DNA from 2 places in the Eisenbergiella massiliensis genome. Region 2 is predicted to be linked to the other one. Evidence: riboswitches for the same ligand, from Rfam matches in the RefSeq annotation. Region 2 holds a riboswitch; the other holds the start of a gene.
The links. A riboswitch is a leader RNA that binds a small molecule or an ion and turns the genes downstream of it on or off. The one in region 2 is predicted to bind thiamine pyrophosphate.

Region 1: another riboswitch for thiamine pyrophosphate. It lies ahead of DXC51_RS06145 (energy-coupled thiamine transporter ThiT); the one in region 2 lies ahead of thiC (phosphomethylpyrimidine synthase ThiC).

The regions. Positions count from the first base shown of each region.
Region 1 covers NZ_QVLV01000003.1:219,306-223,033, reverse strand. Annotated here, with positions in the region: gene DXC51_RS06150 (aldose 1-epimerase family protein) at 1-708, shown strand, start outside; gene DXC51_RS06145 (energy-coupled thiamine transporter ThiT) at 946-1,506, opposite strand; TPP riboswitch at 1,657-1,760, opposite strand; gene DXC51_RS06140 (CdaR family transcriptional regulator) at 1,996-3,123, shown strand; gene DXC51_RS06135 (glycerate kinase type-2 family protein) at 3,320-3,728, shown strand, end outside.
Region 2 covers NZ_QVLV01000015.1:2,687-6,414, reverse strand. Annotated here, with positions in the region: gene rhaB (rhamnulokinase) at 1-212, shown strand, start outside; gene DXC51_RS18990 (L-rhamnose isomerase) at 306-1,562, shown strand; TPP riboswitch at 1,754-1,861, shown strand; gene thiC (phosphomethylpyrimidine synthase ThiC) at 2,037-3,344, shown strand; gene thiM (hydroxyethylthiazole kinase) at 3,379-3,728, shown strand, end outside.

The DNA of each region.
Region 1 (3,728 bases), on a different contig from region 2:
TATACGCTGGATGGCGTAACCTATCATATGCCAATCCATGGTTTTATCCATGTGACGGAGCTGGCGATGGAGGAACAGAGCGGGGAGCGCATTGTTTTCCGGCTGGATGCCAATGAAGAGACAAGAGCCTGCTATCCTTATGAGTTTACATACCGCGTGATTTATGAGTTGGACGGGGATATGCTCAACATCACCTACCAGGTAGAGAACCATGACGGAAAAACCATGTATTTCGGTATCGGCGGGCACCCCGGATTCCTGGTACCCATGGAGGATGGACTGAATTTTGAAGATTACTATCTGGAATTCGGCGGACAGAAGGAATACGATACCCCTGTTAAAATCGGAATTTCACCCACCTGCTTTGTAGACGGCAAGGATACGCCTTATCCCCTTACTGATGGGAATAAAATTCCTCTGAAGCACAGTCTTTTTGATGATGACGCGATTGTACTGACCCATATGCCCAAAACGGTTTCCATTAAATCCGATAAGGGAGAGCGACGCGTGACGGTGAGCTACCCGGATATGGATTATGTGGGCTTCTGGCATGCCACCCGTTCGGAGGCTCCTTATGTCTGCATTGAACCCTGGTCCTCCCTGCCTTCCAGACAGGATATTGTGGAAGACCTTTCCACACAGCCGGGATTGAAGAGTGTGCAGAGCGGCGGGGTGTACAGGAACAGTTGGAGTGTTGAGATTCTATAGATGGATTTTGATGGATGGAGCAGTGACTGTGCTTGTTTTGCAATAGAACGAAATATATAAGGTGTGAAGTGTGACGGTCCTGTTGGGTTTTGGCAGGGCCGTTTTTTTGTGGTATAAGTATCATGGATAAAGAAAAGCAGCAGGCGGATTTTGCCTGCTGTTTTTCTTTAGTACAGCTGTTCAGTATTCTCAAAGTTACTTTTTACAATACAAAACAAGGCTATATAACGATATAGTTCAGTTGCTGCTGGTAGCCATAACCTTCAGCCTGCCCATCACCTTCTCAACCGGCGGCAGTGCAATCAGAATTACCGTAAGGATTGCTTCCGGAAGGATATAGCTCAGGTTATACAGGGTAGAGGCCCAGATTGCAGCCATATTTCCTCCAAAATCTCCCACGTATGTAGTGTAGAAAATAAATCCGGAAATTTCATGGAACAGGAAACGTCCTGCCACGCCTACAAGATAACCCTTCAGAAGCCCATGCTTGGATTTGCTGAAGAAGCCGGAAAGGCCGAGCGCGCCGAAGGCAAGCGGGAAGTCCAGGAGCACCTGGGCGGGATGAACCACGTAAGGCCCGGTAATAAACTGCAGTACGCCGTAAGCCAGCGCAGCGATAATGCCTACCTTGGGGCCGTACCAATAGCCCACCAGGCATACGATTAACATGGAAAACAAAGTGATGGAACCGCCGTTGGGAAGGCTGGGCAGCTTGATAACGGTGGCGATGACGGTTGCCAGTGCAATGGCAACGCCAGAATAAACGACCTGCTTTACAGTGATAGAACTTTTACTCATAAAAAAACCTCCTTGGTATTAGTACGCAAAGAGGGGAAACAATGAAAGTAGGCGGCGATAATGACCATTACAGTTATATCGCGGACAATTACAATCATATGACGTTCCTTTGTAAAGGCAAATGTAGAAGGTATAAGCAGTTTTTTATTTGCTTTTACAAAGGTGCTTCCTTACGCCGGTATTACCCGGGTCAAGTGGTAAGGGTCAGAAACCATCGGTTTCAGTCTCAGCAATCGGCTCCCCTAGCGTGCATCTGTATTAAATTCTTTTTTACTATAAACTGGCAGTGCAGAAAAGTCAAGAGTGTATTTGGAAAAGTACAGAAACTTAAAAATGGATGAAAAGACATATAATTACAGAAAAAATGGTTGGCATAATAAAATATAAGAAATAAAGTAACCTAATGTTAAAAATTATCACTAGCCAGAACGATGTAAAGTAATTATACTATAGAAAAGTAGTAAATAATGAATGGCAGGGATATAAAAGATGATTGACAGGTTGTTTGCAGAACGATTAATTGATAAATTATCACAGTTTACCGAATATAATATCAATATTATGGACGAGGATGGGATTATCATAGCGAGCAGGTTGAAAGAAAGGGTTGGTACATTTCATGAGGTGGCATTTCAGCTTATGAAAGGGGACGAGGACAGCAGGGTCGTTACAAAAGAAGATTTGGACAAGGGTGTAAAATGCGGCGTTAATATGGTGGTTCATGTAAACAAAAGAAAAGAGGGAGTGGTTGGTCTCTCCGGAGATCCACGTGAGATTATGCCGGTTGCCAAGATTGTAAAAATGTCTGTTGAATTGATGCTTGAGTACGAGTCCTACAAGTTTGAAAGCCTGCGAAAATATAATTTAAAGGAACAGCTGGTACATCTTATCCTGTACAGTGATGATTTTGTTAGAGAGGATTTGACAAAATATATCATTGCATTGAATCTGGAAGAAGAGATGGTACGTGTTCCCATCTTGATAGAATGTAAGGATAGTGCGGTAAGTGGCGAAAAACTGAGGATGCTGTTGGAGGATAACAAATTCTTTTCAAGACAGGATTTTGTAGATATAACAAGAGAAGGTTTTCTGGTAATTTTTAAGTCTATTGACTGCCCAATCGGATATATTATGCAGGATTATAAGTATATGATTGCAGAGTATTTGGCGTCATTCCTGCAATATATAAGAAATGCAGATATTAGGTCCAGCATATATATAGGGCCGCTGCAAAATGATATTATGTATTACCGACAGGCTTATCTGTATTGTCTGTGGATGCAGAAGAATATAAGAAAATCAGGAAGTTTTTATTTTTATGATTATATTGTAAAATATTTGGAGTCAATGGCATCAATGACTGAATTTCATACGATTTTTCTTATGCTGAGACAGAAACTGGGACAGAAGTTTATTGATAACTATTTGGAGACAATAGGCGCTTTGATTGAGAATGAGTATAATTTAAATAAAGCCAGTGACTGGCTGCATGTGCATAAGAATACATTGGTGTACAGGCTGGATAAAATCAGGGAAATCCTGAATATGAATCCCCTTTCAAAAAATTCAGACAGAGAATTTATGGAATGTTTTTATTATTACTTATTAAGAAAATAGTGAAAGATGGAGTAAAGAACGAGTGATTTTCTTTACTCCATTTTTTTGTGTTGCTGACACAAAAAACAAATGAAATCTTTGGTGAAGGGGGACGAGAGAAAAGAAAATGACAAAGCTATAATTAAGACATACAAAAAAGCGGTGAGCAAATCTTTACCTTGCTTAAGTAGGGAAAGCAGAGGTGTTTAAACAGGGAATGGAAACAGCATATCGGGACGCTGAAATAATAATCCGGAAGGCAATTAAAGAGGTATTGCCTGATAAAGCGGTCCGTAGCGTATTAGGCAACAGAAAAAATATGGAGAATGTTTATGTTGTGGCGGTAGGAAAGGCAGCATGGAAAATGGCTCACACATGTCAGGAGATATTTGGGAGTCATATCCGAAAAGGAATTATACTGACGAAATATGGACATTCAAAACAGAATCTGGAGAACTTCGAAATTATTGAAGCAGGCCATCCGATACCGGACAATAATTCAATTTTGGGCACTCAGAAAATTATTGATATGGTAAAAGAATTAACAGAAAAAGATAATATTATTTTTCTTCTTTCCGGCGGCGGCTCTTCCCTGTTTGAAAAACCAGTACAGGGAATTACCTTGG
Region 2 (3,728 bases):
TCAATATTGTGGGCGGCGGATCCAATGCGGCATATCTGAACCAGCTGACTGCGGATAAATCCGGAAGATGCGTTTACGCAGGCCCGGGAGAGGCGACAGCTATCGGCAACCTGGCGGTACAGATGCTGAAGGACGGAAAATTTGAGGGACTTGCCCAGGTGCGCGCCTGCATTTACGATTCCTTCGGTGTGAAAAAATATGAAGCGAGGTAAAGGTTCATACCCATCTGAACGGTTACCCAATTACATCATCAGTCGAAAACGTGTGAAACGCACGTCGTCCCATGGGACGGAAAGGAGATAATTATGAACGTAAAAGAAAGATATGAATCCGCAAAGGAAATTTATGCGGCAATTGGCGTGGACACCGACAAGGCGGTGGAAACCCTGGAAAACATTGCGATTTCCATGCACTGCTGGCAGGGCGACGATGTTACCGGCTTTGATCAGAAGGGACCTCTTACCGGAGGAATCCAGACTACCGGAAACTATCCCGGAAAGGCAAGGACACCGGAAGAACTGATGGCAGATATTGATAAGGTATTCAGCCTCGTGCCCGGAAAGCATAAACTGAACCTGCATGCAAGCTATGCTATTTTTGAAGACGGTGAATTTGCGGACAGAGACAAAATCGAGCCGAAGCATTTCAAAAAATGGGTTGATTTTGCGAAGGAAAAAGGAATCGGCCTTGATTTCAACCCCACCTTCTTCTCCCACAGCAAGGTAGTGGACGGCCTGACCCTTTCCAGCCCGATCGATGAAGTTCGTAATTTCTGGATTGAGCATGGAAAAGCCTGCATCCGCATTTCCCAGTATTTTGCAGAAGAGCTGGGAATCCCCTGCGCAATGAACATCTGGATTCCGGACGGCTATAAAGACATTCCCGCCGACAGGCTGGGGCCCAGGGCTAGATTCAAAGATTCCCTGGATCAGATCCTTTCCATCCCTTACGATAAATCCAAGGTTCTTGTGTGCCTGGAATCCAAGGTATTCGGCATCGGCCTGGAATCCTACACTGTGGGATCCAGTGAATTTACCGTCAATTATGCGGCAAACAACGGCATTATCAGCCTTATGGACAACGGACATTATCATCCCACAGAGATGGTATCCGATAAAATTTCCTCCATGCTCCTGTTCAATGACAAGATTGCGCTTCATGTAACAAGGCCGGTACGCTGGGACAGCGACCATGTAGTTCTTTTTGATGATGAAACAAGAGAAATTGCAAAGGAAATCGTAAGAAACGACGCCATTGACCGCGTGCTTCTTGCCCTTGATTTCTTTGATGCCAGCATCAACCGTATTTCCGCGTGGACCGTTGGTATGAGAAATATGCAGAAGGCCCTTCTTTACGCCCTGGTTTCTCCCAACAAGCGTTTTAAGGAGCTGCAGGATACCAACCAGTTTACAGAACTGATGGCAATGCAGGAAGAAATGAAAACCTATCCCTTCGGTGATGTGTGGGATTACTTCTGTGAGAAGAACAATGTTCCTGTCAAGGGAGATTGGTTCAGGGAAGTAATGAAATATGAAGAAGAGGTTCTTTCCAAAAGAGCGTAGTTGCAATAACACCGGAAAACGTCAGGACAAAATTGTAATTGCCGGTCATTCTGGCCCGTCCGGACTGTTACAGATTGACGGGGAATCAGAAAAAAGGCCGGAAAAACCGGCAGGCCATAAAATTTGACAAAATAGGACAGGCATGATATGATTTCCACGTAAAGGCCGGTTAAGCCCGGCGGGAAAAAGTACATATTTTTCAGGGGAGCTTGTGGAGCAGGCTGAGAGGAAGTAATCCAACTTCGACCCTTAAACCTGATTTGGGTAATGCCAACGTAGGAAGAAGTTGCACAGCTTACATGATATGAAAGCGGAGTATACCGATCCTGGTATGCTCCGTTTTTTTAGTGAGCGTCCGCCAAAAGCCGCATTTTCTTTTGCCGCAATTCCTGTTTCCTGCATTCGCACTGCCGCACAGGCCCTGAAAAGAAAGAGAAAAACTGTGAAGGAAGCAAACGGTCAGGAGGAAACAGTATGAATTATGCAACACAGATGGAAGCCGCGAGAAAAGGTTTTCTCACGGAACAGATGATAGCGGTGGCGGAAAAGGAGCATATTTCCGGGAAGGAGCTGTGCAGGCTTATGGCGGAGGGCAGGATTATCATCCCCTGCAACAAAGAGCATAAGTCGATTGTGCCAAACGGTCTTGGCTCCATGCTGAAAACCAAAATCAATGTGAACCTGGGCACATCCAGAGACATGACGGATTTGGAAATGGAATATGAGAAGGTGCGAAAGGCAGTGGAAATGGGAGCGGAAGCCATTATGGATCTAAGCTCCTTTGGCGACACGAGGAAGTTCAGACGTTACCTGACGCATAACTGCCCCGCCATGATTGGAACTGTGCCGATTTATGATGCGGTGGTTTATTATCATAAGCCCCTGAAGCAGATCACTTCGGGGGAATGGATTGATATTGTGAGAATGCACGCCCGGGACGGTGTGGATTTTATGACTATCCACTGCGGGATCAACAAAGAAACCGCCCATAAGTTTAAGAAGAATAAGCGTTTGACCAATATCGTTTCCAGAGGCGGTTCCATTATTTTTGCGTGGATGGAAATGACAGGAGAAGAAAATCCTTTTTATGAGCACTATGACGAGATTCTGGATATCTGCCGGGAATATGACGTTACCCTCAGCCTGGGGGATGCCTGCCGTCCAGGATGCCTTGCCGACGCTACCGACGCGTCCCAGATAGAAGAACTGATTACCCTTGGGGAGCTTACAAAAAGAGCCTGGGAAAAAGACGTACAGATCATGATTGAGGGACCCGGGCACATGCCGCTTAACCAGATCGCAGCCAATATGGAAATCCAGAAAACCCTCTGCCACGGTGCACCCTTTTACGTGCTCGGCCCCATAGTAACGGACGTGGCCCCTGGCTATGATCATATTACGGCGGCCATCGGCGGGGCGGCGGCAGCGGCGGCGGGAGCCTCCTTCCTCTGCTACGTAACGCCAGCGGAGCATCTGCGCCTGCCTGATGTGGAGGATGTGAGGGAAGGCATCATTGCCGCCAGAATCGCAGCCCATGCGGCCGATATCGCCAAGGGCGTACCCGGGGCCATGGACTGGGACAATCAGATGAGCCTTGCCAGAAAGAAGCTGGATTGGGAGCGGATGTTCTCTCTTGCCATGGACCCGGAGAAGGCCAGAAGCTACAGGGAATCCTCCCGGCCGGAAAAAGAGGATACCTGCAGCATGTGCGGGAACTTCTGCGCCGTAAAAAATATGAACCGCATTCTGGATGGAGAAATCGTGTCCATCTATGAAGAGTAGCGCAACTAAATCTATGGAAAACGAGGGTGAAAAAATGCTGAAAGAGCAACTGGAAAAAGTAAGAGGGCAGATGCCTTTAATTCACAATATTACAAATTATGTCACCGTAAACGACTGCGCCAACATCCTGCTGGCCTGCGGCGGTTCGCCGATTATGGCCGATGATTTGGAGGAAGCGGAGGAAATTACCGCTGTCTGCGGCGGCCTTAACATCAATATCGGAACACTGAACCGCAATACGATTCCCTCCATGCTGGCTGCCGGTAAAAAAGCCAATGCCTGCGGCCATCCTGTGCTGCTTGACCCGGTGGGCGCGGGAGCCAGCCGGCTGCGCACGGAAACTGCCCGGAGACTGCTTAAGGAAGTACATTTTACAGCCATCCG